3 regions of the Enterocloster citroniae genome follow, and region 2 is predicted to be linked to each of the others. Evidence: riboswitches for the same ligand, from Rfam matches in the RefSeq annotation. Region 2 holds a riboswitch; each other region holds the start of a gene.
What was found. A riboswitch is a leader RNA that binds a small molecule or an ion and turns the genes downstream of it on or off. The one in region 2 is predicted to bind glycine.
Positions count from the first base shown of each region.

Region 1 (10,151 bases), on a different contig from region 2:
ACGGACAGGCCGCTAAGGTGCAATGCCCCTTCTGCCTCCCACAGCAAAGAACCTCCGCCGCCATGGTAAATCCTGATGGCTGCAGAGGCTGTAAATGTATGATAACTAATATCCTAATAAATGGTGGCTCTTATTTCCTGAAGAAGGGAATCCAATCCCAGCTCATTACAGTCATTGATCAAGCCCAGTGTAATGAACTTCTCAAAAACAGACTTTAACCCAACCCTGTCATTTTTCTCCATCAGGCTGGCTGCTTCGTTTATAAGCAACAGCACTTCGCTGTTGGTATCTGTTTTCTTTGTATAGCTGCCGTACAGCCTTTTCAATTCCTGCACGATCTGGCCATTCAGTCCCCCAGATACATTCAATTCCAGGACGCTGGATGCTTTTTCAGGTTCTTCCTGTTTTGTCTGGTTAATGATCTCACCGCCGTTTTCAAAAACAATCTCACAGTGGGCCATACCTGCATCCCCTTCCATATGATGCTTTAACACCTCATAAAACTCCATGGCAAAGGATTCGCTTCCCGACTCAAATGAACAGACCATCCCACTGCAGAGTTCCAGATATACATGATCCTTTCCGCCTGTTTGCGTATCCGTTTTTTTCCCGGATCTAAGATGAATGCCCATGTATATGCCCAGGACCGCCAGCATGACAGCCTTGTTCACGATCCCCGGTCCGGACAGCGCGATCATAAGAAGGATAAGTACCATACTGATTGGAAATGTTCTTCTAGGACTATCACCCACCCATATGCGGACAACTCCCGGAAGCCGTACCGCATGGCCTTCCCAGCTTATAACATTTTTCTCAATCGACATACGGGAAACGTTATATTCTTTTATTTTTTGTGCCTCCATAGGGAGTTCCTCCTATCAGATAGATTAATTATTTTCCATGATGGTAGCAATCAGGACCGGGTTTGCAATCAGCCCTGTTCCGCCGGATCTTATACCTGCCACCTCCACCTGCACACTGTAGCTGCAGCATGGACTTTTCATTGAATCACGGTCACATGCCGACAATGTGAATGAATCGGATCCTGTGTTGGCCACTGCCCTGGTATACAGTACGCCGGAGCTGACGGGAACAGGAAACGGCTGGCATTTCTCCTGCTTAAACATTTGAAACCTTAAATGAAAACCGGATACATTGGCTGTTATATTGCATGAAAAATTTAAAAGCACCAGAAAATCCTTACAGCCGGATGTATCCAGATTCAGGGAAGCCACATGATACGTGGCTTCCCCCGCCATGCCTTCGGGCAAAACCAGTCCCCCAAATGAGGAGCTCTTTAACAGTAACCTTTTGCTGTTCTCATGTCCATTGCCGGAACACACACTGCCATTGACATCACGCCCTGGGCGTGACTCAACACGGTTCTTCATGGGATAATTCGATTGGGGTCTGCACCTGCCTGTTCCAAAGCACCCAAACCCACAGCGTCTGAAATTACTGTTATACATAGCCGCTCCTCATTGTTCATGGAATCAATTTATTTACAGCCGCACCCGTTGTCAACTACAATTGCAGAGAGAGTTGCATTGTTGATGGAAGTAACACCAACAGTTGCCACGCCTGCAACAGTTGCAACCACGCTGTAGTTACAGCATTCTTCCTCACAGATATCACAGTCGCAAACAAAGAACGTAAAGGCATTGCTCTCAGTAACAGCTACCAGACGTGAGAACGTCCATACGGGACCTACCGGAATAGGAACCAGCTGGTTCTTGCACTGTTTGAAGATCTGCAGGTTAAGGGTCAGTACGCCTGCAGTGGTTACGATATTGCTTGCAAACTCAAATTTGATGCATGGTTTGCGGAATCCTCTTGTATCCACGTTCACAGAAGCCACTGTAAAGTTGGTTCCTGCTATGGTAGCCAGAGGAAGGGTAACAGCACCAGGACAGCCGCACTTTAACAGGGTCCTGTTAGGAGGAAGATATTGGGGCCTGTCGCACTCGCAGCAGCATTTGCACTCATAACAGGACTCTCTATTTTCACTCTCACAATTATTATAATTTGTATCGCTCATAATGAACCTCCACTAAATTAGCATTACTATATTTTCTAATACCGATTTGGTATAGTATAATATATTAAATTCGGACAAAAGTGTGACTGGCTTGACTTTTTTCTTTTTCTTTCCCCCATCCGCCTTAAGGCATGTTCAAAAAATTGATCGGCCGCCTGTTTTTCTCCAACAAAAAAGACAGGATCCTGCTTTTTCCTGCCTTTATCCTGTCTTTTCGTTTCATTTATAAAAATTCCGTTGCCTTTTCAGCCAATGACTCCCTGTCCAGGATCCTGTATCCGTTTTCCCGCTTTTCCAGCACCCCTTCTTCACAAAGACGGTTCAAAAGACGGAACATATGGCGGTAACTCATCCCCACGGAACAGGCTGTATCGGTAAGGATATCGCTGAAGATCCCATTGTGGGAAGTTTGAAGGATGTACGCACAGAGACGCTCTTCCCCCGAATACAGGGAAGCGGACACAAAGTTTTGTGAACTGCGTATCAACTTCAGTGCAAGTTCACTCCCAAGCCTGTTTAGGAACCGGACATTGGATTTAAGGTAAAGGGCATTGCGCTGAAAAGGTATGGCAATGCATTCAAAATCCGTCACAGCCACAATGCTGGTGGTGGCAATATAGGTATCTGTCATCAGTTCCAGATCTCCCATCAGACCTTCGCAAATATAATAACAAAGCACAAGGTTTTTGCCGTTCCTGGCAGTGGAGCAGACCTTTGCGCTGCCCGATACCACCACAAACAGGTATGTGATGGGCATTCCCTCCTGCAAAATAGTTTCCCCTGCGTGAAACTTAAGGCATACGCAGGAATCCAGCGGAATGGCCTGTAATCCATATTCGGCCAGTTTCACACAATGTTGGTCCGATAAAGGCTTTCTTTGCATCATTTTCCCCTTTCATTATACATGATACAGGTTTTGACTAGTATGACATATGTCCTATGCAGCTGTCAATATCTCACAGTACAATATAGGCAGGGAGGTGGGAAAATGTATCACGCATTGTCTTTTTTAACCGGGGTGGTCATTGCCGTAATGGTATTTATCAACGGAGGTCTATCAGAATACTACGGGATTTTTGTGGCTGCTGTTATCATCCATATAGTGGGGGTGGTATTTGCATTTGTGCTGTGCGCCGCACAGGGAAAACGGATTCCGCCCAGGCAGCATCAGCCCCTGTGGATCTATCTGGGCGGCGCAATCGGCGTCCTGACCACTGTTTTTAATAATTTTGCCTTCGGAAAGATCAGCATGACCAGCATTGTTGCACTGGGACTGTTAGGCCAGACCGCAGCGTCCCTGGCCACTGACTGCCTGGGTCTGTTTGGCATGGAGCAGCATCCCTTTAAGAGGGAATCCTTTATCGGCCTTGGCTTTTCTCTATTTGGCATCTTTATCATGATGGACCGTACCGTGGGTTCCGCTGCCTGCGCCGCTCTTTTTTCCCTGGCGGCAGGTGTTTCAGTGGTACTTTCACGTACCGTAAATGCATGCCTGGCCCGGCATACAGGCGATCTTCAGGGTTCCCTTGTAAACCACCTGGTGGGCCTTCCCATTACGATCGTGGTCGCCGCCCTGGTCATCATGCGGGATCCTGCAGCATTTGCCGATCTCTCCTGTCCGTCTGTTTTTTCAACTCAGGCATGGATATACTGCGGAGGGATCCTGGGTGTTTCCACGGTGTTGCTCTGCAATATCACGGTTCCCAGGGTATCTGCCTTCCGTCTTACGCTTCTGACCTTTGTAGGACAGCTTTTTACAGGAATCCTTCTGGATCTGTGTTCAAAAAATACCTACCCCGGCACCTCCTTTGTGGGGGGCATTGTGGTTGCGGTCGGCATGGTGTTCAATCTGGTTTACGAACATGTGTCCGCGGTCAGAAAACCAAACGGAAAATCCTATTGACAACCGGCCTATCATATGATACTTTTGATACCGTCAACAAAAAACAACAGATGATGTTCGTAGGAAAAAGCAATGGCTTGCCGAAGGAGTAACACTCTCAGGCTTCCGCACCGGCGGAAAAAGACTATGGACGGATGTAACTCTGGAGAAACCCGCTTCAGTGCGGGGGCCGAAGGTGCAAAGTGCGCAGAGCGCACCAATCTCTCAGGCAAAAGGACAGAGAAAGATTTGAATGATACAGTACGCATTCAGGACCTCCATGGGTCCCTATTCCCTGATTCCGTTACGTGAGATTGATTCCAGAAGACTGGAAGCAGTCTCATTTTTTTGCTGTTTTTAATGTTGAACAATCAATGCAGAAAAGAGGAATTAAAACATGTGGCAGACAATCAATCAGGTACTTGAACAAATCGATGATCTGGTATGGGGCGTTCCCCTTATGGTCCTCATATTGGCCGGGGGCATCCTGCTTACAGCAAGGCTTGGCCTTCTTCAGATCCGCAGGCTCCCACTGGCGCTTCAATGGATGGTTAAAAATGAAGAAAACGGCGAAGGGGAGGTGACCTCCTTCGGAGCCCTCTGTACCGCCCTCTCAGCCACCATTGGAACAGGCAATATTGTGGGCGTGGCCACTGCCATTGCCGCCGGCGGGCCGGGCGCCCTGTTCTGGATGGAGTTGGCGGCATTTCTTGGAATGGCCACCAAATACGCGGAAGGGCTGCTAGCGGTCAAGTACCGGGTGGTGGATGACAGCAGCCATGTGCTGGGCGGGCCGTTTTATTATATTGAACGTGGAATGGGCGCAAACTGGAAGTGGCTGGCCAGGATCTTTGCATTTTTTGGCGTCTGTGTGGGTCTGTTTGGAATCGGGACATTTTCCCAGGTCAATGGAATCTCCTCAGCAGTGAATCATTTTTTTGATCCCAATCAGTCCTGGACCGTGACCATTCCAGGGATCGGAACCTATTCCTGGACCGTGGTCATCGCGTCCCTGATCCTCAGCGTGTGCGTGGCGTTGGTCCTCATTGGGGGAATCAAGCGCATTGCAAATGTATCCCAGGTGATCGTTCCTTTTATGGCCGTGGTCTATATCCTTCTCTCAGTTGCCCTTTTGCTGTGCAACCTGTCCGCTATCCCTCAGGCAGCTGTGACCATTGTAACAGGCGCATTTAACCCATCTGCCGTCACGGGCGGTATTGTGGGCACCATGATCATTTCCATGCAAAAAGGGATTGCCAGAGGCATTTTCTCCAATGAAGCCGGACTTGGCTCTGCTCCCATTGCCGCTGCAGCTGCCCAGACAAAGGAGCCGGTGCGCCAGGGCCTGGTTTCCATGACAGGCACTTTTATTGATACCATTGTGATCTGCACCATGACAGGCCTATCCATCGTGCTCACCGGTGCATGGCAGGTGGAGGGTCTGACCGGAGTGGCCATCACAAACTATGCATTTAACAGCGGCCTTCCTCTTCCGGCCATTGTCTCCTCATTCCTGTTAATGCTCTGCCTGGTGTTCTTTGCCTTTACCACCATCCTCGGCTGGGATTATTATTCCGAGCGGTGCCTGGAATACCTCACCGGCGGCAACATGAAGGTGGTCAAGGCATACCGCTGGCTGTATATCTTTGCTGTTTTCATCGGGCCATACATGACAGTAAAGGCCGTGTGGACCATTGCTGATATATTCAACGGCCTTATGGCCCTGCCCAATATGATCGCGCTGTTTGCACTGAGCGGTGTGGTAACGGATGAGACCAAACGTTTCTTTCAAAAGGACCGTGTATCCCGCCTCACTTCTTTGTCCAGGCATTCTCTGTAAAGTGAACGGTCCGCGCGATCTTAAGCAGATCCGATTCATGATACAGATCCCCGTTCAGTGAGATGGCATACATCTCATCACTGTCCGATTCTGCAAAAAATATATACCACATGCGGGAAGTCCTGTCCTCCTCTGGTATGGGGCCGTGCTCAGCCTCTGCATCTGTGAGGGATGCAGATGTGTACATATCATGGCTTACAAGTATGAGCAGGGCAGGGACCTCGCAGTCAATGACGGATACCGGTTCGCTGATAAACATGGAATGGTTCCACGGATACCCGATCTCCATCAGTTCCCCCTGTTCAAATCTCCGGTAAAGCCAGTCTCCCGTAAACCGCTGTACCGCTCCGGCTGATCTCCATTCCTGAGGGACTGCAGAGGTATCCACATATCTGTTCAAATCCTCCAGCCGTCTTTGGGCGGCCTGATCTGAGGTAAGGAACAGATTTCCTCCGCTGCTGTTTCCCAGGGCTTCCATATAATCTCCATCTGAAAGTTCACCGGGCAGGCGGTAGGTCAGGTAATCAGACATCTTCCTGTGAGTGGCAAAAAAAACCTCTATCTCCCCTCTGTCCGCCAGCTTTATTCCATACTTTTTAACAGCTTCCGGAGTCTGGTACAGATTCAGCCATTCCCCTGTGGTCAGACGCTGCAGGCTGATGTAATCCAGATCGCCTGACCTGTTCTCATAGGATACCTGGATCTCATACGGTTCATCCAAATGGACAAACGGATAATGTTCCACCCGGTTAAGGGAATTTTCATCCTCGTCTCCATCCACCCTGTCCGGTTCCGGAAAGTTCTTCGTCCGTTCTGCAAGTGACGCGGCATCCGTCACACCGGCCAGCCTAAGGACGTCATCCATTGAAATCCGATCCGTCCCATCTTCCGTTCCCTTTAACGTCCCATCCAACGCCCCCTCTGGCGTTCGCTCCGCCCGTTCCGCCTTTTCTTTTGGACTGCTCTCCCCATCCTCTCTTTTATCCAAGGCTGATTCCGGAATCTCCGTAAGCTCCTCCGGTATCCAGATTCCTTCCCCTCCAAAGGGCTGTATCATGGTGACAGCCGCCCTGCTCTTGTCCGGAAATGTATAAACCACCACCTTACTTTTGCTCTCCGCCGCCGTCCCCATGTCCTCCGCCGCCGTCCCCGTGTCCTCCGCCGCCGTGTCCAAGTTCTCCACTACCGTACCCTTTCCGCCGTGGAGATTCAGCAGATACTCCATTGCCAGGTCGGGATATCTCAGATCCCCCAACACCGGGTCCGAGGCGGCATGTTTATTCAGGATTTCTGCCATTCCGTCTTTCCGGTAATCCATAGGGGTTCCTGCGATTCCCCGTCCATACGCCTCATAAAACTCCCGGGCAGATAGAATACTGTCATATTCCTTCAATGTCTCCTGCTCCACATACCAGATCCCATCTTCCTGTTTCCAGGTAAGGTGCTCTTTCCAAACCCACCGGTGGGGATCTGACGTCATGGCATAATAGGTAATCTCCGACCGGCTGCCTTCTGTCTCTGTTTCGTACAACTGATCCATGGGCCATGGACTGGACCAGCCAAAACCGATCGCCGGATCCCCCGGCTGTGACTGGACCTGGTCCATTTTATAAAACCCGTCAGGATCTTGCGGATCAAACATGTCCTTAAGGGTGTTCCCCTCCCTGCCGCAAAAAGCATTGGCCCACGCCTCGGTGCGTGCAGTGATGTCAGACTGGGATTGTTTTCCCGTATAGGTGCAGACCACCAGAACCGTCAGGATCAGGACCAGGATGCAGGCCATCACCCTGGTGGTCACCGGGTGTTTTGCCAGTATGGCGATCCGTTCTTTCACAGCCCTTTTCCCATTCCACATGTCCGGGGAAACATTCAGGACCCCTGCCCTATGCCGCCTCTTTTCCATCAGGCTGATCAGGGTCCTGCCATAGGCGATTCTCTCTCCCTCCCCCAGCCGGCGTACCGCAGCCGCATCGCAAGCCAGTTCACTGTCCCTCTTGGATAAAAAAGCCGCTGCCCAGACCAGCGGATCGATCCAGTAATAGCACAGCAGGATACACCGCAGCATACTCCATATATGGTCATGGTGGCTGGCATGGCAGTCTTCATGGATCAAAATATGGCGCAGCCTCCCCTCATCCTCTGCCATGTCCCAAGGGATATAGATGGCCCGGTCACAGAGAAACGCCATAAAGCATGGGGTACTGAGACCTTGAACGCAGTAAACGGGAAGCTTTGTGATCCCATATGTATCCCCCAGATACCGCTCCCTCCGCATATAGAGGCTCCATGAAAAATGCAGGTTGGTCCACATCATGCGGGCAAACAGCAGGATTCCTCCCAATATCCACAGCGTGAGAATGATCAGATTCCAGTCATGGCCCGCGGCCCTCCCAGCCACGGCTGCCGGGACAGCATAGGGAATCACCTGCCCTGTGCCCAGATTATCTAAAAGAGGTTCCGCTACCGGCCGGACAGCTGCCATCTCACGCAGGTTATCCGCCGCATTCATCACACTGAATGGACTTTCAATGGTCCTAAACCAGGAATACAAAGGAGAAAACCAAGGGATCATAAGGCGCAGTGCCACTGTAGCCCAAATTCCATACTGTATTCCGGGACTGATCCTCCCTTTCAGGAAAAGGCGCAGCAGGCAGATTCCCGCAATAAGAGCCGAGGAGGTAATAAGTGTCTCAATCATGCCTCTCCTCCTCTGCCTTTTCCAGGATTTCCTTCAGCTCCTCTATATCCTGATCGGACAGTTCCCTGGAATCTACCATGGCATTAACCATCAGGCTGAAGCTGCCCTGAAATACCCGGTTCAGAAATCCCCGCGTCTCCTCCAGGACAGTCCCTTCCCTGTCCACCGCCGGGTAGAACAGCTTGGCCCGCTCTCCTTCCCGGTGGCGGATGGCGCCCTTGGCCTCCAAACGTTTCAGCATGGTAATGATCACATTACGTTTCCATCCGGTCAGTTCCTCCAGCTCCTTTGTCAGCTGGGTAATGGTCTTGGGCGGGTTCTGCCACAGCAGGTTCATCAGTTTCCATTCCCCGTCCGATAGATTGATCTTATCCATATGCAGATCTCCTTTATCCGTACCTTTTATTGCTTTACTTACAATTTAGTATACATTTGTATACTAAATTGTAGATCCATACAGGATATATGTCAATAGAAATGATCAATTTTCTTCCATCCGGCCTTTTTTCTGTTATAATAGTAAGACAAACACTACCTTATCAGGAGGATGGCAAATGGCAGACTATCCACAGATCTTAATAAAAGAAAATTTAACAAGAGAAGAACGCAAATGCATCTGCAACCAGATCATGACAACGGAAAGCCACATGGAGCAGCTGATCCTGAAACATTTTACAGATGATGATTTCAGACATGTGTGGGACCGGAAAATAGGCGGAGGCGTCATTGGCGGCAAAGCCTGCGGACTTCTTGTGGCCAGAAAGCTGATCGAACTTATGATGGCGGATTACGCGGCCTACGTGGAACCTCACGATTCTTTTTTTATCGGTACGGATGTATTTTACAGGTATCTGGTCCTGAACCGCTGCTCTGAGTTAAAAGCGCGGCACAGACTGGAAAAAGATGATTTTAAGGAAACGGACGAGCTGACAAACAGGCTGCAAAACGGCCGCCTTCCGGATGATATACTTAAAGAGCTGGGAGAAATGCTGGACCACTATGGGTCCACCCCCATCATTGTGCGCTCCAGCAGCATCATGGAGGATGGATACGGAAATGCCTTTTCAGGAAAATATGAATCCGTTTTCTGCATGAACCAGGGTACAAAGGAAGATCGGCTGGAGGAACTGGAATGCGCGGTGCGCAGGGTATATGCCAGCGTAATGAACGAGCAGGCCATTGAATACCGCAGGAAACGCCATTTACTGGATGTGGATGAACAGATGGCCCTGCTGATCCAGCCCGTGGCCGGACAGGCGTACGGTGATTTCTATCTGCCGGTGGCTGCAGGCATGGGTTGTTCCTACAATCCCTATAAATGGATGGAACAGCTGAACCCGGAGGCCGGTATGCTCCGCATGGTCATGGGGCTTGGGACCAGGGCGGTGGAACGGACTCCGGGGGATTACCCACGGCTTATATGCCTGGACCGCGCCCAGGCCAATCTGCGCACCACCATGGCTGAGAGGCATAAGTTCTCGCAGCGCCAGGTGGATGTGCTGGACTTTACCGCCGGACAGCTCTGTACCAAACCCTTGGAGCAGATCATAGAACTGCTTCCAAAATGGCAGGGAAAAATGGTCCTAAGCCATGATACGGAGGCGGAGGACATGCTGGCCCAGCGGCATATTTACCGAAAGGTATATTTTGCGGACTGTCAGGGACTGGTGGACAACTTAGACTTTATACATAT
Region 1 covers NZ_JBEPLZ010000002.1:422,580-432,730, reverse strand. Annotated here, with positions in the region: gene ABID13_RS04040 (hypothetical protein) at 114-863, opposite strand; gene ABID13_RS04035 (DUF4489 domain-containing protein) at 888-1,469, opposite strand; gene ABID13_RS04030 (DUF4489 domain-containing protein) at 1,499-2,038, opposite strand; gene ABID13_RS04025 (cyclic nucleotide-binding domain-containing protein) at 2,262-2,924, opposite strand; gene ABID13_RS04020 (DMT family transporter) at 3,027-3,941, shown strand; glycine riboswitch at 4,074-4,171, shown strand; gene ABID13_RS04015 (alanine/glycine:cation symporter family protein) at 4,318-5,760, shown strand; gene ABID13_RS04010 (M56 family metallopeptidase) at 5,732-8,458, opposite strand; gene ABID13_RS04005 (BlaI/MecI/CopY family transcriptional regulator) at 8,451-8,834, opposite strand; gene ABID13_RS04000 (PEP/pyruvate-binding domain-containing protein) at 9,013-10,151, shown strand, end outside.
Region 1: it holds a riboswitch for glycine, as region 2 does, so the genes downstream of both, ABID13_RS04015 (alanine/glycine:cation symporter family protein) here and gcvT (glycine cleavage system aminomethyltransferase GcvT) in region 2, are expected to answer to the same signal.

Region 2 (10,151 bases):
GAGGAAACCCCTTTGGATGCCAGCTTTTCCTTGGGCACGTTCAAATACCGGGACATATACTCTTTGTCCGCATTCAGAAGCACGGTTCCGTGATGGTAACAGCAGTCACCGGAATGATAGAATGCATTGCCTGAGAATTTGCGCCCGTCCACGGTAATGTCGTTGCGCCCTGTTTTCTCCGCCTTCAGCCCCAGGCTTCTGACCGCCTCCAGGATCACATCCAGCTGCTTTGATACGTCATAGTCTTTTTTCTTTACAATAAATGTAAAGTTCAAGTTCCCCAGGTCGTGGAACACCGCTCCGCCGCCGGACAGGCGCCGGACCAGATATCCCCCTTCCTCCTCCAGGAAATTCACCTTGCATTCGCTCCAGCAATTCTGGTTCCTGCCGATTACCACCGTATGGCGGTTCTGCCACAGGAAAAGGATGCAGGTCCCCTCCGGCACATGGATAGTCATATATTCCTCCATGGCCAGATTCCTGTAGGGATATGTATTCTCTGTGTCGATCCACATGATCCTGTCAATCATACCGTCACCTTTCATATAAAAAGAATCCTGTTATAGGAGCACGTTCCTATGGAATGAAAAACCTGCCCGGACAACGTATCCCGCTGTCCGGGCAGACAGTTCACCCTATGTTCATTCACTTTCCCAGGTGTAGCGCAGCACCGGCTTGCGGGCAGCCGTCACTTCATCCGGTCTTCCAATGGGCGTGGTGTGAGGCGCGCCGTGAAGTTCCTCCGGCGCGCTCAGGGCATCCTGGTAGATCCTGTGGAATACCTCAATGGCCTCATCCAATGTCTCCCTTGACTCTGTCTCCGTTGGCTCCACCATCAGGGCCTCATGGACGATCAGAGGGAAGTACATGGTGGGCGGATGGATGCCGTAATCCAGCAATGCCTTGGCAATATCCATGGCCGTAACGCCATTCTCATGTTTCATGTTCTCCAGGCTCATTACAAACTCATGCATACATGTCTCATCATATGCCATGTCATACACATCGGAAAGCTTTACCTTCATGTAATTGGCATTCAGGACCGCGTTGGAGGACGCCTCAGGGATTCCTTCCCTGCCAAGGGTTATGATATATGCCAGGGCCTTAACCACCACCAGGAAATTGCCGTAGAACATTTTAACATCCCCGATGGATTCCCCGCCCCGTTGGAACACGTACCTGCCCTGTCCCTTATCCTCACATCTCACTGCTCTCACACCGGGCAGATACGGCTCCAGGAATGATTTGCAGCCCACAGGCCCGCTGCCCGGACCGCCGCCGCCATGGGGTGTGGAAAATGTCTTGTGCAGGTTCAGGTGCACCACATCAAATCCCATGTCGCCGGGACGCACGATCCCCATGACCGCATTCAGGTTTGCTCCGTCATAATAGCAGAGTCCCCCCGCCTCATGGACGATTCTTGTTATATCCAGTATATTCTTGTCAAACAGCCCCACTGTATTGGGATTGGTAAGCATAAGGCCTGCCGTATCTTCACCTACGGCTGTCCTCAGCTGCTCCAGGTCCACGCATCCATCCTCCCTGGACGGAATGCTGACCACGTCATAGCCGCACATGGAAGCGCTGGCAGGATTGGTTCCGTGAGCGGAATCCGGCACAATGATCTTTGTCCGCTTTGTATCATTCCTGTGCACATGGTAAGCCTTGATCAGAAGCAGTCCGGTAAACTCCCCATGAGCGCCGGCCGCGGGCTGGAAGGTCATGGCATCCATGCCGGTGATCTCACAGAGGTATTTCTCAGCCAGATACAGCACCTCCATGGAGCCCTGGACCGTATCCTGGGGCTGCAGGGGGTGGACGCGCTGAAAGCCTTTTAATGCAGCGGCCTGTTCATTTACCTTGGGATTGTACTTCATAGTACAGGAGCCAAGGGGGTAGAACCCGTCATTGACACCGTGGGAGCGCTTTGCCAGCTCCGTGTAATGGCGGCTGATCTCATTTTCCGACATATGGGGCAGGCGCGGTTTTGACTTTCTTAAATGGTCCCGTTCAAATGATACCATGGGCACATCCCATTCACCGATCAGGTCCAGCCTTCGTCCCTGGGATCCTTTTTCAAATACAAGTTTCATGAGCCGCACACCTCCTTATGTCCGCATTCCAGCACATTCCGGACAATGGATGCAGCTTCATCCATCTCCTCTTTTGTGTTCATCTCCGTGGCACACCAGAGTATCTCCCTGTCGGACAGGGGCAGGCCGCCCAGGATTCCCTGTTTTTCAAGGGCGCCCAGGATATGGGCGCTGCCACTGCATGCGCCCTCCGGGCTTACTGTTACAAACTCATGGAAAAACTCACGGTCATACCTGGGCTCTAATCCTGCAAGCTTCAGCACATCCCTGAAATAATGCGCTTTGGACATACACTGCATGGCAGCCTTTTCCATGCCGTCTGCCCCCATGGCCGTCATATACACCGATGCGGTCAGGGCACACCACGCCTGGTTGGAGCACACATTGGAACTGGCCTTTTCCCTGCGGATATGCTGTTCCCTGGCCTGGAGCGTAAGGACAAACGCCCTCTCACCCCGGCTGTCCGTTGTCTCCCCCACAATGCGTCCGGGCAGCTTCCTTGTCATGGCGGCTGTGGCCGCCATGAATCCAAGATAGGGACCGCCGAACGCAAGGGGCATTCCAAGGGGCTGCCCGTCCCCCACTGCAATGTCAGCGCCATATTCAGCCGGCGTCTTCATCACTGCCAAAGCCATGGGATTACAGGACATGATATATTTGGCTCCGGCTTCATGGGCAATACGCCCCAGACCTTCCCCGTCCTCCAGGTTGCCGTAATAGTTTGGCTGCTGCACGTAGAAGCAGGCTGCCTGGGGATCTGCCTTTATCATATCCTCCAGGGCCTGTGTGTCCGTGACCCCGTCCTTTTCCGGTACAATGACCACTCTGGTATTGCTGCCAAAACAATATGTCTTGATCACTTCGATCGTTCCCGGACTGGCTGCGGCGGAAACATACGCAGTGCTCCTCTTCCTGTCCCTGCACATGGCCACAGCCTCCCCCGCCGCAGTGGCGCCATCATACACCGATGCATTGGAAGCATCCATTCCTGTCAGCTCACAGATCATGGTCTGATATTCAAATATGGATTGCAGGATCCCCTGGCTGATCTCCGCCTGGTAAGGCGTGTATGCTGTTACAAACTCCTCCTTGGAGATCACGCTGGAGACAATAGCGGGTATGTAATGGTTGTAGGCCCCCGCTCCCCTGAAAATATGCCGGAACACCACATTCTTTTCCGCCATCTCCTCCATCCTGGACATTACCGCCTGCTCATTGAGGCCGGAGGGGATCTGAACGCCGTCCTTTAACATCACCTCACCGGGTATATGGGAAAACATTTCCTCAAAACTGTTAAATCCTATCTCATGAAGCATTTCCTGCTGTTCCTGCTTCGTATTCGGCACATAAGTACCCATGATATTACACCCCATTTCTAATGGAATAAAGATGCTTTTATTCCAGAGTCTTTACATATGCTTCATACTCAGCAGCGCTCATCAGCTCTTCCGTATCCGTGACACTTCCGATCTTCACCAGCCACGCATCATAGGGAGACTCATTGATGGACTCCGGCGCGTCCAAAAGCGCCTCATTCACCTCTTCCACCGTGCCTGTCACCGGTGAATACACATCAGAAACAGCCTTCACGGATTCCACATCTGCAAATGCCTCCCCTGCCGTCACCTCGTCCCCTGCTTCCGGCAGGTTTACAAACACCAGGTCTCCCAGGGCATCCTGGGCATAATCCGATAATCCTACCAAAGCGGTGTTCTCATCCACCATCTTGACCCACTCATGTGACTTTGAATACTTTAATTCCTCCAGAACATTCATCTCAATACCTCCTGTTATATGATACTCAACGTTTATAGAAAGGCAGCTTCACCACTTCTGCGGCCACCCGCCGTCCTCTTACCTCAACCTCCAGCACAGTGCCCGGTTCCTTATATCCAACATCCACTAAAGCCATTGCCACCGGATATCCCAGATAAGGACAATGAGTGCCGGAGGTGGTGATCCCAATCTGCCTGCCGTCCGCATAAACCGCCTGATGTTCCCTGATGATTCCCCGTCCCGTCACCTTTAAGCCGATCCGTCTCCTGGTCAGGGGGCCTTTATCCACCAGCGCCTGCTTTCCGATAAAATCCTCTTTATCCATTTTTACAAATATTCCCAGCCCAGCCTCCTTGGGTGAAATGGTATCGTCCATCTCGTGTCCGTACAAAGGCATGGATGCCTCCAGTCGCAGGGTGTCCCTGGCCCCTAACCCGCATGGGATCAGCCCCTCCTCCTGTCCTGCCTCCATGAGCATCTCCCACATGGCCGGCGCGTCCTCCGGGGCCAGATAGATCTCCACCCCGTCCTCACCCGTGTAACCGGTCTTGGAGATAATGCATTTGATATTCCCGATCATACGGTCAAAGAGACAAGTATAATATTTCTCCGGTATATCCTCCTCCTTTGCCAGTTTCCTGAGGATCTCCATGGCCTTCGGTCCCTGCAGCGCCAGCTGCGCCACTCTGTCTGAAATGTCCTCAAATTCCGCGTCCCCAAACTGGTGGGCCTTCATCCACTGGAAATCCTTATCCTTATTTGCTGCATTTACCACTATAAAATAGCAGTTGTCCCTTACCTTGTACACGATCAGGTCATCCACCACACCGCCATCTTCATTGCACATGGGGCTGTAGCGGGCCTGGCCATCGGCCATGACCGTATAGTCATTGGTCAGGATCATGTTCAGGTTCTTTTGTGCATCACTGCCTCTGCAGATGATCTCCCCCATGTGTGAAACATCAAACAGGCCGCACTTGGTGCGCACTGCCATGTGCTCCGCTATCACACCTGTGTCATACTGCACCGGCAGCAGATAGCCTGCAAACGGCACAATCTTCCCCTTGTACTTTACATGTGTGTCATAGAGCGGTGTCCTTAATTCAGTGCCGCCAGTTACTTCTGTGCCCATAAATCATTACCCTCCTTCATATGCTGTCCAGTGTCCCAAAATGCGCAGACATTTAAATCCGCGCTGAAAGACTGTTAAAAAAGCGCATGAACAAATAAACATGTTCATGCGCTCTGTCTTTGGACCTGAAAGATTTGGCTTCGTCGGTGCTCATCGCTTTCCAGAGTATCGTCCGGTATCCGGTCCTTTTGCCTGAGAGTTCTCCGCTTCCCCTTCGGCGCTGCCCTAAGTCACTGCCGGATCATCACTCCAGCCCCCGGACAGTCTCTCCCGAATCCATCATCCGATGATATGCAGTTGTCCGCAAACGTATGGCTCACCGCCCCGCCCTTGCTAAGTTCATACTAACACAGGTGATGTTTTCAGTCAATAGATAAAGGTTGTTTATAATTTAACGATAATTCAGCCTGATAAGATTGGGAATACTTGGAAGTATGAAGCTATACTGGACAGGGAACAGGTCTTTTCCTGCTCCGGCGCCGGGAACCGGATCGTCTTATATGAACGTTCTCTGAAGTAATCTTTACAATTAACGAATAAATTAGCCTGTCCAAAGAAAAAATACTGGTAATCTGATATAAAGTAGTATATAATGGGCAAAGATGATGAGGCGAAGGTGTTCCTTTTGCCTCATTGTTGTCTGATAAAAAATACGGCTTATGATAATAGATTAGGAAAGAAGGTGACCACATGCATAAGTTTATGCGGACCATTGGGTTTAGCATGTACCAGAAGAAACAGGATATGGAAAAACTGCTGCGGCGTCTTGCAAAAGAAGCCAGGGAGAACGGACAGTTGTCCGAACGGGAAGGCAGTACGTTCTGTGAACTGCGGGTAGAGACCGCTCCCGGCATGGGTGTTGCCATGGCTGGTGAGATGAGTCCAAAGGGAACATTTAACCGCGAATATTATTTCCCCTATGTGAAAAGCACGGATATAAGTTCGGATGCGGAATGCTCCATCCAGCGTCACACGGAGCGGGAAACATTTGCCGGACTGCTGGATGAATACAGAGTGGGCATCTCTCTTATCTTTTATATAGAAAACTCCATGGAATACCGGCTCCGCAAAGCCGGCCATAAGCCTGTAAAACCCTTAGGCGCCGCCCTTTCGGGCCTGTGCGTGCAGGGCAGGATCCTCCTTCCCATACAAAAGACAGAAAAACAGGCCGAGGATTCCAGAATGGCTGCCAGAAAGAGGAGCAATCTGCTGGAAGCAGCCAAACGCGGGGACGAGGATGCTATTGAAACACTGACCATTGAGGACATTGACCTTTACTCCATGGTTTCCAGGCGGATCGCCCATGAGGATGTGTATTCCATTATTGAGACCTGCTTTATGCCCTGCGGCATTGAATGCGACCAATACTCCGTAATAGGGGAGATCACCGGAATTGAGCTGAGTGCCAACCGGATTACCAAGGAAGAGGTTTATGACCTGACCCTGGACTGCAATGACATGATCTTCCATGTTGTCATCAACCGCCAGGACCTCCTGGGAGAGCCAAAAGTAGGCCGCCGATTCAAAGGTCAGGTATGGATGCAGGGAACTGTGCAATTTGAGGCTTGATTTTTTTCCCAAGATAGGTTATTATATAATGCGGACCGTGTGATACGGTTCGCAGATATCAATGATACAAATTGATGTGTTTCTGTAGCTCAGCAGGATAGAGCGTCCGCCTCCTAAGCGGAAGGCCAGCGGTTCGAATCCGCTCAGGAACATTAGAACTTACAGCTCGAAAGTCTGACAGAATCAAGGCTTTCGGGCTGTTCCTATATCTATAGAGAAGCCGAATTCACAACAAAAAGAGTTGTTTTTGATTAGCAAATTATAACGGAGAAAGCGCTTGAATCCAGTCGCATGGGATGCTGTAATCATATTAACTCCGCAGATAACACGGCTTATCGGAATTACGGAAGAAATTACGGATAAACTGTTGGAGGTACGCGTGGATATGGAACCGATTTTTAGAATCGTTATCAATGAGGATAATTCAAAACAAAAAGAGCAATTTATGCGTATATCTGATATGCTGTATTACCAGAAGCAACGGCGTTCCATCGGAAACTGGGTGTTTCTGGTCTGGTGGGGTATCGTTGTGATAAGCTCTATTCTCATGCCTGGCGAGTTGGGAGCCATTCTCTTTCTGATGGTAGCAGTATGGTTTCTTGCCTTGTCTGCGCGCCTTCGCCGCAAGGTGTTGCTGAACACCGGTTTGATTATTGGAAGGATTTTCCGGAAATTGAGAAAGACGGAGCTGGTTCGCAGCCAAATCGATTTTTTTGAGAATGATTTTACATATTATCCCAGTAAAGAATCACTGGTCTGGAAATATCCGGCTGTAGATAAGCTGGCAGAGGACCCGCAGGCCTATTACATATTCTTTGCAAAAGATCAAGGGATGTATTTTGCCAAACACTGCTTTACAGTCGGTGATTCCCTGAATTTTAAAGAATTCATTATGCAAAAGACAGGAAAAGATATGTCGCTAATGAAGTAAACATCAGCAGTTTAAGGGGGGGAACCGGGATATGACACCGTCATTCCAAGTTACAATAGCCAGGGATGCCCAATCCCTTTATGAACTGGCAAAGTATCAGTTAGAACGCGGATACAGTGGAAAACGGCTGAGTCTGGATATAGCTGTACTGCTGGTTGTCATGGCGCTGCACTATTTTATGTACAGGCAGCTGTTCCGCACGCTAATCATAGGATGTCTGCTTCTTTTCATATTTATATGGCCTTATTTTAGCATCAGACGGGTAAGCGTGAAACACAAACAATGCCAGAAACAGGCGGAACAACTGAAACAGCAGGCCAGCCTTGGTATTCCCTGCGAAAAGGCAGTGTATCAATTTCTGAAAGATAACATCCGTTGGGAAACCAGCTGCGTCAGCGGATATATGGAATACTCCCAGATCCGCAGTATAGAGGAATTTCCAATGTATTTTTTTGTAATCACAACGTCAAAACAGGCATTGATCATCTGGAAAAACAGTTTCACTGAAGGATGCCCCGATCAGTTTCTGCATTTTATACGGCAGAAACAGCAATCCGGTCCGGCTGTTCCCACCTCCACAGCGGGGGCTAAACTTAAAGGTTGAAACCGCCTCTTTTAACAGTCACGGTTTCCGATGGCCCTTCACATTCAATCTTTTTGGCGCGCAGGTTATTGTAGACATCCTCCGACTCGCATTCTTTTATATTGCAGAATTCTTTTTCAAATTCCAACAGATCCCTGTGTAAAGATCCCATTTCTAGATTCGACAGCATGATATCCTCTTCGGTACTGTCATTTCCTTCTATTTCAGCATATGTCAGGGAATTGCCGATTGTCACGTTGTTTACGGCAGTGCCGATTGACCTTATCATGCACTCATCGTCCATACTGTTCTCGATTTTCAGTCTCACGCTTTCCGGTACTATGTTGCCTGCGCCATCCAGTTCTGATACAAGTTCCAGCCTCAGACCGTCCTCTTCATAAGTATCCATTTGTTTTCCCACGCTGTTCTCCCCATCCTCTGTACCGTTTGGCAAGCTCTGTGTGATACCGGCCGTATCTTTAACGCTGTCCCCTGCCGTATTTGCACATCCGGTTAATGCCAGAAGAAGTATGATTAATCCACTCTTTTTCCACATTTTATTCTCTCTATATTGTAATGCTTAATAAAGTGTCACTGTTAGTTTGCTTCGCACCCAACCTATACATAGTCTTCGATTTTTTGGAAGTATATGCTTTTCATTTTCTTCTTTTCTAATATGTTTTTAACTTTTTCTGTGACTATGACATGCCCCCATACTAAATTCGTATAAAAGCAGATATCAGAGCCATCCCATTCATTTAAATCCACGCCATATCCATCCCGTTCTTTGCTGGACGCCACAGTCTTACACAGATCACAGCTTTTTATTAATTCCTGCCTTTTGTTTCTCATATATCCGCAACGCCCCGTTATCACGAGTTCTTTATAATCATCGATATTTTTGTCTAAACGTATTTTGCCATTGCCGTTGTACCATCCTGATAATTCGATCTCCTTTACCATATTGCCTGTAGCTGAAACTTCTGACAGAGCGTTTAGAAATTTACTGCTGACTATAATCCCATTTCTGGAAGATAAATAATCATATTCATATTTTCCCAAATTTCGTACTATATAAGAGTAGGGAAATTATCCCCTATTCTTATGTTTTGTTATGATGAGTTTGATTGGTTAACGGCACAAATATGGGACATAGTTCCCGAAACTGAAAGTGTTAACCATCACTCATTATCTTTTATTCGATTAAGCAAGTTGGGATTCGCTCCCGGGTAACTAACGAAAATGAATAGATAACCGAGTGCTGGACCCAATCATATTAATTCGCAAAGGAGGATCCCCCCTATATGTTAGCTGTAGGTATCGATGTATCTAAATCCAAAAGCACCGTTGCAATTATCCGATCTGATAGGACTGTTCTATCAAAGCCACATGACTTTTCCCATACTATCAGTGATATCGCTCAGCTCACCGATCTGATCCGTTCATACCAAGAAGAATCTAAAATAGCTTTTGGATTCGCGGTCTAATCTGCAAAATATGCGTTCTTTTTATCTGGCCTATCAGAAATGCCGGTCACTGACTGGCAAATTGTCATGGACAAATGGAAAACAGGAAGCGCCGGATCGCGTAATGGATCCAGCGCTTCCTGTTTTTTCCTAAATATTTCCTCTAAAACGTTTCTTTCCAAAGACAGCTGCCAGGTAACCGGCAGCTCAGTCTCCCGGCACTTCAGTCTCCCGGCAGCCGGGCGTTCAGTTTCCGGTACAGGCAGTCCAGACGGTCCGGGTCCAGCAGGGTGTAGATCACATGGGGTTCATAATCCGTTTCCCGGAAAAGCTGTGTAAATTCCCCTTTCATCCGGCTTACGGCCAAAAGAGCCTGCCTGGCCCCTTCCAGGGCGCTCTGCCAAAACTCTTTATCCTGTTCTTCTGTCTCCGTCACATAGCGGGTCAGCAGGATCGCCTCCGTCCCGCAACGGTACATGTCCACATACCGGGCATTAAGCGCCAGACGCTCCTGAAACCATTTCACCTTATCCTGACTCAGCCCCTCCGGGTATTCCCCCGCCTCCTCGCAGAGGGCGCTGATCTTTTTAAATGCCTCCTC
Region 2 covers NZ_JBEPLZ010000030.1:5,036-15,186, forward strand. Annotated here, with positions in the region: gene lplA (lipoate--protein ligase) at 1-530, opposite strand, end outside; gene gcvPB (aminomethyl-transferring glycine dehydrogenase subunit GcvPB) at 642-2,093, opposite strand; gene gcvPA (aminomethyl-transferring glycine dehydrogenase subunit GcvPA) at 2,090-3,451, opposite strand; gene gcvH (glycine cleavage system protein GcvH) at 3,489-3,869, opposite strand; gene gcvT (glycine cleavage system aminomethyltransferase GcvT) at 3,895-5,001, opposite strand; glycine riboswitch at 5,172-5,284, opposite strand; gene ABID13_RS25055 (DUF3881 family protein) at 5,692-6,570, shown strand; tRNA gene ABID13_RS25060 (tRNA-Arg) at 6,649-6,722, shown strand; gene ABID13_RS25065 (YcxB family protein) at 6,848-7,501, shown strand; gene ABID13_RS25070 (YcxB family protein) at 7,533-8,105, shown strand; gene ABID13_RS25075 (hypothetical protein) at 8,095-8,640, opposite strand; gene ABID13_RS25080 (hypothetical protein) at 8,703-9,146, opposite strand; gene ABID13_RS25085 (hypothetical protein) at 9,774-10,151, opposite strand, start outside.

Region 3 (10,151 bases), on a different contig from region 2:
GGAGACAAAGAACAGCTATGCCAGGACGGCTGCTGAGGCAGTGAAGCAGTGTGTGGCTTATGGGGTCAGACTGGCGGAGACCATGGAGACCATATTTGTATACGATTATTCCAGCACGGTTGAGAAATTCCTCCGGGGATTAAAGGAGAATGGAAAGCAGTATACGGTCTATATTGCGGAGAGCCGGATCATTGACGGGGGAAGGCCTTTTGTAAAGGCGTGCCTGGAGTCCGGGCATAAGATCAAGTTTATCCCGGAGGCGTCCATGATGTATTATCTTAAGGACTGCCATGGCGCCTTCATGGGCGCGGAGACATTTTATCCGGACGGCACGGGCTTTAATACCACAGGCTCTGATATAGTGGGCCTGATATGCAGGCATTACGGGGTACCGCTGTATTTCCTTACACCTCTGATCAAGCTTGATATAAGGCCGGTGTTTGGCGGCAGGAAGAAGCTGGTATATGATGACCTGAAGGAAAAGCTGACAGCGAACTGGGGAGAGGACCTGGACAGGGGGTCCGTTGATTTTATCACCCCCGAGCTGGTGGGTGTGGAACCGGAGTTCATCCGGGGGTTTGTGACTGAAAAGGGTGTGATACCCTCTGGTCAGATGTATGGGATCAGCATGGAGTACAGCCGGAATTTAAGGGGAGTATAGGATGAGGAAAAGGAGAGAACGCAGATGAATTGTTTAGGACGCGGTTCAAAGATCGTATTGTCCATGATCCAGCCGGAGCCGCTGCCCGGCAGTTACCGGCACGCGGGGATGGGGATCCGGGAGATCGTGGATATGGCCCTGCGGGAGACGGAAATGGTGGCGGAGAACCATTTTGACGGAATCATTGTACAGAATATGAACGACATGCCCATTAAACAGGAATCCAGTCCCGAGGCGATCGCCTACATGACCAGGATCTCCTATGAGATCAGGAGACGTTTTCCTGAACTGCTCATGGGGATCCTTATGAACTGGGACGGAGTGGCCGGCCTTTCCGTGGCCGATGCGGTGGGAGCGGACTTTGTAAGGGTGGAGCACCTGTTTACAGGAGCAAGCGTTACCAGCGCCGGTATCCTTCAGGCCCAGTGTGTGGACATCGCAAACCTTAGAAAACGCACCGGATCCAAGGTGCCCGTCTATGCGGATGTGCACGAGGTGCACGGAATCCCCCTGGGCAGAAAGCCGGTGGGGGATGCTGCATGGGAGTGTGTCCATGAGGCGTTTGCAGACGGCCTGTTTATGTCCGGTAAGTCTGTGGATGAGAGCATCCGTATGGTCAAGGAAGCCAGGGAGAGGGTAAAGGACACGCCCATTTTTCTTGGCGGAGGAGCCACCGGAGACAACATCCATGAGCTGATGCAATATTTTGACGGCGTGTCCGTTGCCACCTGGATCAAGAACGGGGATATGAAGAATCCAATTGACCCGGAACGGGCCAAGGTCTTTATAAGTGAGGCAAAGCGGAAGTCATAGGATGGGACTCTGAACAGTTGTAAATAAGTCTGAATTTGATTTGCTTTTTTATAAGACATCATCTTTTATGGTTATTGTTGTTTTTTAAGCATAAACAGCGTATAACAAAAGAGTATGATGTCTTAATTTGTTTAATTTTCAGATTTGTGCATTTATAATTGAGATAAAACTTTGGATGGAGGGAGGGGGGGGGGGGGGGTATTGTATAATTTCACAATATAATAGTGCGAAATTTATTAAAAAAAACATTTTTTAAGAAAATCTGCTTATAATACCTCTGATTAATTGAAAATTACATAGTTAAAACTGCCAAAATTCAAGAACTTTATCTATTGACTGAAATCGTTAATTGTGCTAATATAGGTTCAGCAAGAGTGGACGAAGAGTCAAATATTTACGGACAACTACATATTATCGGATGATAGATTCGGGAGAGACCGTGCAGGACGCGGCGCCGAAGGGGAAGCGGAGAACTCTCAGGCAAAAGGACCGAATACTGGACGATACTCTGGAAAGCAATGATGCACCGACGAAGCCAAATCTTTCAGGTCAAAAAGACAGAGCGCATGGACATGTTTATTTGTTCATGCATTTTTTTTGCAAAAAGTGAATAAAACCTTAAAATCTAAGGTTTTTAATAAAAAATGGAGTGTTGGATTTGACGCTTCCATACAAAAGAAAGGGGAATGTTAATGAAAAAGGAAGATGATGAAAAAGTAGTTAAGAAAAGCTGGCTAGAGCGATCCATGGGCGCCATTGAAAAGGTGGGGAATCTCTTGCCGCATCCATTTTGGCTGTTTGCAAGCCTGGCTCTGATTACGGTGGTACTCAGTGCTGTTTTGCACGGCATGAATTGGTCAGCTTCTTACGAAACCGTGGTGGATGGGGCCATTCAGGTAACCACTGCCCAGGTCACGAACCTGATGACTTTCGAGACCTTGGCCCATTATCTCACAAACTTTATTAGTATCTTCGTAAATTACTATCCATTGGGCATGCTGATTTTTATGACAGTGGCTGTGGGATATGCAGAAAAGCTGGGCCTTTTTGATGCTCTGATGCGTAAGGCGGTAATTGGCGCTCCCATCATGATCGTTTTCATCGCTGTGTCTTTTGTGGGTGTCAATTCCAGCATAGGATTTGGCGCCGGGGTGGTGTTTACCATGGTTATAGCAGCCGCTGTGTTTAAATCTCTGGGACTGCATCCGTGGATTGGAATCATCATGGGGTATGCGGCAGCCAATGGCGGTTACACGGCCTGTTTGATGATTGCGGCTACAGATACAACTCTGGCTGGAATATCTGCTCAGATTGTTGAGGCTAACCATATTGTGGATGCCACCGGTGCGCTTGCGCCTACCCATGCGGCTATTAACTATTATTTCGTGGCAGCGGCAACCTTTATTATCACTGCTGTCTGTGTGGTAGTCACTAAATACGTAACAGTTCCTCACCTGAACCGCCAGCATCCGGAACTTGTTCTGAAAAAGGACGCCAGCGAACTGGAAAAGATGAAGGTGACCAGCCAGGAAGCGCGGGGGCTTAAATTTGCAGGATGGGCTACTGTGATCTATATAGCTCTTCTTGTAATTGCCTGTATTCCAAAGAACTCTTTTATGCGCAGCCCGGATGGAACTTTGATACCTAATTCACCGTTCTTGAACATGATTATACCGCTGCTGTTCTTTTTCTTTATGATTATAGGCTCGGCTTATGGTATTGGGATCGGTAAGATAAAGGCATGGAAGGATGTTCCTCTGATGATGGAAAAATGTCTGGATATGGCGGCTTCATTTATGGTTGTCTGTCTGACTGCCTGTATTTTTGTGGATCTGTTCTCACGTAGCGGTATTGCTACTGTTCTGGCTGCCAAAGGAGCAGAACTTTTGATCAGTCTGAATATGGGGAATATTGGTCTCTTTATCCTGATCATCCTATTGTCCTGCTTCTGTAACCTCTTTATCACAAGCAATAGCGGAAAGTGGGTTATGCTGGCACCTTTCCTGGTTCCCATGCTGGCCATGCTGAACATAAGTCCGGCCATGACACAGGTCCTGTACCGTATTGGTGACTCATGCTTTAATATCCTGTCTCCTGTTGAACTTAATGTCCCCATCGCATTGGGGCTCCTGGAATCCTATAAAGTGAGCCAGAAGGACAAGGTTGGACTTGGTACATTGATTTCGATGCAGATGCCTTATGCGTTCGCGTATCTGATCGCATTTTTCCTTTTGGTCCTGGTATTCTATTTCCTGAAGCTGCCTCTTGGACCGGGAGCCGGTATTTTCCTGAATTAAGGAAAGCGGGATATGATCATTGGCGTATGTATCATCATTATAGCAGGCCTTCCGGCTTATGAGGGCCTGCGTAGGAAAAATAAGGCAGTCATGAAAGGAGAAGGTATATGATTTCCATGGATTTATCCAATCAAATAGCAATGGTAACAGGCGCCGGAGGAGGGATCGGCGGAGCTCTCAGTCTGGATCTGGCAGGTCTGGGGGCTGATATGGTCCTGACCTGCAGAGGGTCCAGGGCGCGGTGCGAGGAACTGGCTGATCAGATAAGGGAAATGGGGCGCAGGGTTTGCGTCCTTCAGGGAGATATCTCCCATTCGGAGGACTGCAGCCGCATGGCAGAGGAGGCCATGGAGTTTTATGGCAGGCCGGTTCAGATACTGGTCAATAATGCGGGATATTTTTATGATGTAGCCCCTCTGGTAGAGATGAGTGATGATCAGGTGAACAATACAATTGATATTAACTTAAAGGGAACCATGTATATGTCAAGAGAGGTATGCCGGCGTTTGGTTGACGCGGGTACGCCTGGCCGGGTCATAAATATTACTTCAGGTGCGGCTCATTCAGGCCGTGTGAATTTCAGCAATTATTGTGCCAGCAAGGCGGGGATACTGGGCCTGACCAGGGCTATGGCTCTGGAGCTTGCGCCTGCGCATATCAATGTCAACTCGGTTTCGGTGGGATACGTGGAGGTTGGACGCTGGGAGGGCGATCCAAGCAAGGATGCTGTGCGGGCCAATATTATCCCGCGTATTCTTTTGCGGCGTCCTGGTGCGCCCAGGGATATTTCCAGAATGGTCTGCTTCCTGGCAAGCGAATGTGGGGATTGGATTACTGGAAGTGACTTTATCATAGACGGAGGAGAATCCTGCGGACGGGTACCATTTGCAGACTGAGATTCCAGGTTTTGTACCTGGGAATATCGGATCAGACAAGAGAGGGAGTGTAATAAGATGATAAATAAAGAGTTAGAAATCAAGCTGATGGAGGAGGTGGACGGCAAAAAACTGATGGAGCACGCCGAATACATCACAAGCCAGGACAGGGAATCGGGTAGCCCGGGAGAAAAACGGGCGGCTGAGTATTTTCGCAGTGTGATGGGGGAACTGGGGCTGGATGTGGACATCCATTATGTGGAGAATTACATCAGCCTGCCTGTTTTTGGCAGCCTGACCCTTCAGGACGGGACTGAACTATCTTCCTGCATTACCCACAGCTATGGCGCTTCCACAGGGGAAGCAGGCCTGGAGGGGAAAGCGGTTTACGTGGGCGGTAAAAAGCCTGCCAACGGACAGGAGGATATCACGGGCAGGATCGCCGTGATGAATGGTCTGGCTTCGGCGGTTCCCTGCAAGGCGCTGGAGAACCGTGGAGCTGCCGGGATCATCTGCATTACCAGCGGAGACTACCCGTACAATATGTCCATCAGCCCCATCTGGGGCCAGCCGGTTCCCTCCACAGTGGGCATGCTCTCCAAGATACCTGTGGTGACGGTAAATGCATCAGACGGCAAACGGCTTTTAGACAGTCTGGACCGGGGAGAGACCTGTGTAAAGATGGTAACCGAGGTGTCTACTAAATTTCGCACCGTGCCTGTGTGTGTGGCAGAGCTGAAGGCGGACAAACCCACGGACCGGTTTGTCATGTTTGGAGGACATGTGGACTCCTGGCATAAAGGGGGCGCGGACAATGGCGGTTCTAATGCCGTGGTCCTGGAACTGGCCCGGGTGTTCAGCAAGTACAAGGACAAGATGAACGTAAATATCCGGTTCGTATGGTGGAGCGGCCACAGCAATGGGCGCTACAGCGGCAGCAATTGGTATGGGGATACCTATTGGGAGGATCTGCATGATCATGCAGTGGCTAACTTTGATATAGACACGGTAGGAACCAAAGGATCCAACAACTTTTCCCATATAGAGTGCAACAAACAGTGCTATGCCCTGGGGCGTCAGGTGGTCAGGGAAAGGACCGGTCAGGATCCGGAATACATGCGTATTCAGCGGAATGGAGACCAGTCCTTCTGGGCTCACGGCGTACCGACCCTGTTTGAATGCCTGTCCCTGCAGCCGGTGGATGGACAGGGGGAGGGAACCTTTATGCCCGGACTTCCCTGGTACTGGCACACCACCCAGGATGTATTTGAACATCTGGGGGAGGAGGAACTGCGCAGGGATGCCCAGATATTTGCATTAGCGATCGCCCGAGTGGTTATGGCCAATGTATATCCATTTTCCTATGCGGAACTGGCGGATGAGATGATGGGGAATTTGGAACATTACCAGAGTGTTGCGTCAGGCGCCTTTGATCTGACGGAGGTGATGAAACTGGTTGGGGGGTTAAAAGATAAATTCTTGACCCTGGACAGGGAAATTACCCGCCTGAACACCCTGGAACAGCTGAATGAATCTGATACTCAAAAGGCAGGCATGCTGAACGATCTCTGCATGGATCTGAACAGAATCCTTATACCGGTGCACTACTGTAAAGACGGCGACCTGTTCCAGGCCGATCTGGCTGTACCCATTCCGGCTTTTCCGGAATTTGACCAGCTGTCCGAACTGGCATCCATGGACAGGAACAGCAATGAATTCAAATTCCTTGAACGCCAGCTGCTGCGTAACAGAAACAGGGTCCGCCATTTTCTCATACAGGCCGCCAGACGGCTGGAGAATGCCGGAATGTGACAAAACAGGGGAGGGTACAAATGAAATATACATTAGTGGGAGCCGGGGCGATCGGAGGTTCCATGGCAGCCTGGCTTACTAGAGCCGGGGCGGAGATCCTGTATGTGGACGCTGTTCCTGACCATATCCGGGCTATGAATGAGAGAGGGCTGACCATCCGTGATCCCCGGGGAGGGGACTTCACGGTTCCGGTAAAAGCAGTCCATATTGATGACTTGGGGGAACCGCTGGAGGTGGTGTTTCTCGCGACTAAAACCCAGCATACCAGAGCGGCCATGGAGAAGATCGCTCCTCTGCTAAAGAAAGACGGATATGTGGTCAGTCTGCAAAATGGCATCAACGAATATGTAATCGCTGAGTATGTGGGCCAGAACCGGGTGGTAGGCGCCTTTGTAAACTGGGCGGCAGATTACATAGAGCCAGGGGTCATCCAATTCGGAGGACATAGCAATTTTGTGATCGGGGAACTGGACGGAAGGATAACAGAGCGTTTGGAACATCTGCGGGAGTTTATTAGTCCCTTCCAGCAGGTGGAGATCAGCGGCCAGGTGATGCGTCAGCTTTGGAGCAAACAGGTGAATATCTGCGCCATGTTTGCCACGGGGATCACCCATCTTCTTATTCCTGGCGGGATGGAGTATGGGCCCACCCAGGAAACCATTGCATGTATTGCGCTGGAGGCCATGCAGGTTCCTGAAAAGCTTGGAATAGAACTGGTGTCCTTTGACGACTTCCGGCCGGATCTGTACCGTCAGGGCCGCTTTAAGGAGGCGCTGCAAGTTACTGCGGACCATTACCGGCCTATGGTCAAAAACTATACAGGTCTATACCGTGACCTGGCGGTGCGTCATCGCAAAAGTGAGATTGATGGTACTGTAGGGGTTACGGTCCAGATGGGGGAAAAACTGGGGCTTTCACTTCCCCTTAACAAAAAACTGGTAGACATGGTAAAGGAGATAGAAGCAGGGCGGCGTACCATCTGCACGGAGAATCTGATGGAACTGAAGGCTGAATATGAGAGGATATATCCGTATGGTATTCCTGATACCATGGTCCACCCGTCAGATGAGGGAAGATGCCCTTTGTAAAGCTTAGCACAAATGCTTCAGCGCTTCTATTACGTCTGTGGTGAGATATGATATGCAAAAGAGAGGATTCCTCGGGCTGTTTCGGCCAGAGGAATCCTTTTTAGGTCCGGCCAGTGTGACCAGTCCTTTTTAATTGTACAATTTGCCCTATTGCGGGGGAGCGGTGCTGGAAAAAGATTGACTTTGATCATGAGGAGTGCTAAGATGACTTCAATACGGATAAAGGGTGAGGGGGGATTGGCGGGCGTTGAACGCCCCCATGAAAATCCATTGAAAAATCCCTTATCCCGTATATCCCAATTCCTTCCGCAGCCTTCCTATGATCTGAAGGGCCGGCTGGAGTTTTAGCTGGATCTGCTTAATGGACATGCGCGCGGTAGGGCCGGTTACGCTTACTCCGGCGATCACTTTGCCTTCCACGTCATATAGGGGGAAGGCGATGCAGCGTGCGCCGATTTCGCACTCCTCATCATCATAGGCATACCCATTCCAGCGGATGCTTTGCAGCTCCTCCACCAACTGTTCCTTTGTGGTTATGGTGCTTTCTGTAAATTTGGTCAGACCTTTGTCGGCGATCACATGGTCCAGCTGTTCGTCCGTGTAGTTCAGTAAGAGCAGTTTGCCGATCGCGGTGCAGTGGAGCGGTGCTATGTGGCCGATGCGCTGCATGCTTCTGAGCATCTTCGTGGAACTTTGGACAATATCAATATAGATTACTTCCCGGTCCTGTTCCACGGCCAGACAGACAACCTCTCCGAACAACATGGAGAGCTCGGTCATATAAGGACGTGCTACATCCTTGATACCGATATGGGAACTTACCTTGCTTCCAAGGGTACATATCTTATAAGTAAGGCTGTACCTGGCTGTTTCCGGCTCCTGCTTGGCATAACCGTTATCCACCAAAGCAGTGAGAAAGCGCAGCACTGTACTGGAGTTCATCTTCAGTTCCTTGGAGATATCCATGAGACGGACTGGCTCGGATTTATCTGCCAGACATTCTATAATCATAAGCAGCTTTCCTGCGGAATGATTTGACTGTGTTCCGTCCTTGCCGGTTGCTTTTTCCAAAATTGCACTTCCTTTCAACATACTTTGAAACCTTCCACCTATTATAACATGCCCTGCTTTGTTTCCACAATAGACAGCCGCCGCTACATTTCCGTTAAGATCCCATGGGGCGCCCGGGGCAGGTTTCTGCCGGTTACAAGGTCTTTCACGTATTTGTATTTTCATAAAATATCTATGTCATGATATTTCAATATTTAAAATCTTATTTCATGTTATTTTATTATATAGTATCTAAACCAGGTTTGTCAATGTCTTTTAAATCTTATAAAATATTCCTAAAATATATTATAGTTCCCGTATTGACTTATGCAAAATGCACTGTTATAATGACGATATCAAATAGTGAAACGTGATTTTATTTATTAAAATTTTGCTTATGGGTTAGCAGGAACTAAACACCGCCGCTAAGCTACAGGGCAGAATAAAAAGAAGGGGTGGATCACCCTCGATCAAGCCATATACCTTAATATATATGGGCCCGAGGTATATGACTAAACGATATGTTGTCAGGTGAATTTGACAACAGGGGGATATCATAAAAATGATGAAAAAGAAATGATGAAAAAGAAAGGTGGAAAAGAATTTATGAAAAAAAGACTTATGGCATTTGTGCTGGCAGCTGCAATGACCGCTTCTATGGTAGGATGCGGATCCAGTTCAAGCAACGCAAAGACCTCAGCAACAGAGGCTCCGGCCAAATCTGAGGAGGCTACCACAAAATCTGATTCTGATTCTTCCTCAGCAGCAACCGAATCCAAGTATAAAGAGGGCGAGTTTAAATTAAGGATCGCCACTGTTGTAACAGGCGACCATGCATGGGTCCAGATGGGTCAGTACATGGCTGATCAGTTGAAAGAGCGTTCCGGCGGTGCTATTGAAGCCACTGTTTTCCCGGGCGGTCAGTTGGGAAATGATGAAGGAACCATTGATGACATGCGTACAGGTGCCCTGGACATCGTAATCGGATCCACCCAGAATGCAGCTCCTTTTGTAAACCAGTTCCAGATCTTATCACTGGCATACCTGTTCCCGGACCGTGATGCATTTGAAAGCGTTCTGACTCCGGACGGCGAAGTGTTTAACTACATACAGAAAATGTATGATGATAACGGATTGGGCCTGATTCTTCTGGGACTTAGCAACGGAGGTCAGAGAGACCTGCACACCAATAAGCCCATTGAGTCAGTTGCAGATTTAAAGAACCTGAAGATCAGGACCACCTCCTCCGCTACGGAAGCAATGGTTTGGGAAGCGCTGGGAACCATCCCCACATCCATGAGCTTTAATGATATTTATTCCGCGATCCAGAGTAATACGGTTGCCGCGTTTGAGTGCACACTGGCTGCATTTGATACCAACGCTTTGTATGAGGTTGCCAATTACCACATAAAGACAGCTCATCAGTTTACACCAACCCACATTACCATGGGTGAACTCAGCTACAACAAACTGCCTGAGGAATACCAGCAGCTGATCAGGGAAGTTGCCATTGAGGCATCGGAACTGGGCACCAAGATCGCAGATGAGGCGGATG
Region 3 covers NZ_JBEPLZ010000009.1:86,682-96,832, reverse strand. Annotated here, with positions in the region: gene ABID13_RS14065 (IF-2B domain-containing protein) at 1-661, shown strand, start outside; gene ABID13_RS14060 (BtpA/SgcQ family protein) at 686-1,474, shown strand; glycine riboswitch at 1,893-1,976, shown strand; gene ABID13_RS14055 (AbgT family transporter) at 2,167-3,771, shown strand; gene ABID13_RS14050 (SDR family NAD(P)-dependent oxidoreductase) at 3,879-4,667, shown strand; gene ABID13_RS14045 (M28 family peptidase) at 4,725-6,458, shown strand; gene ABID13_RS14040 (ketopantoate reductase family protein) at 6,479-7,546, shown strand; gene ABID13_RS14035 (IclR family transcriptional regulator) at 7,829-8,617, opposite strand; gene ABID13_RS14030 (TRAP transporter substrate-binding protein) at 9,203-10,151, shown strand, end outside.
Region 3: it holds a riboswitch for glycine, as region 2 does, so the genes downstream of both, ABID13_RS14055 (AbgT family transporter) here and gcvT (glycine cleavage system aminomethyltransferase GcvT) in region 2, are expected to answer to the same signal.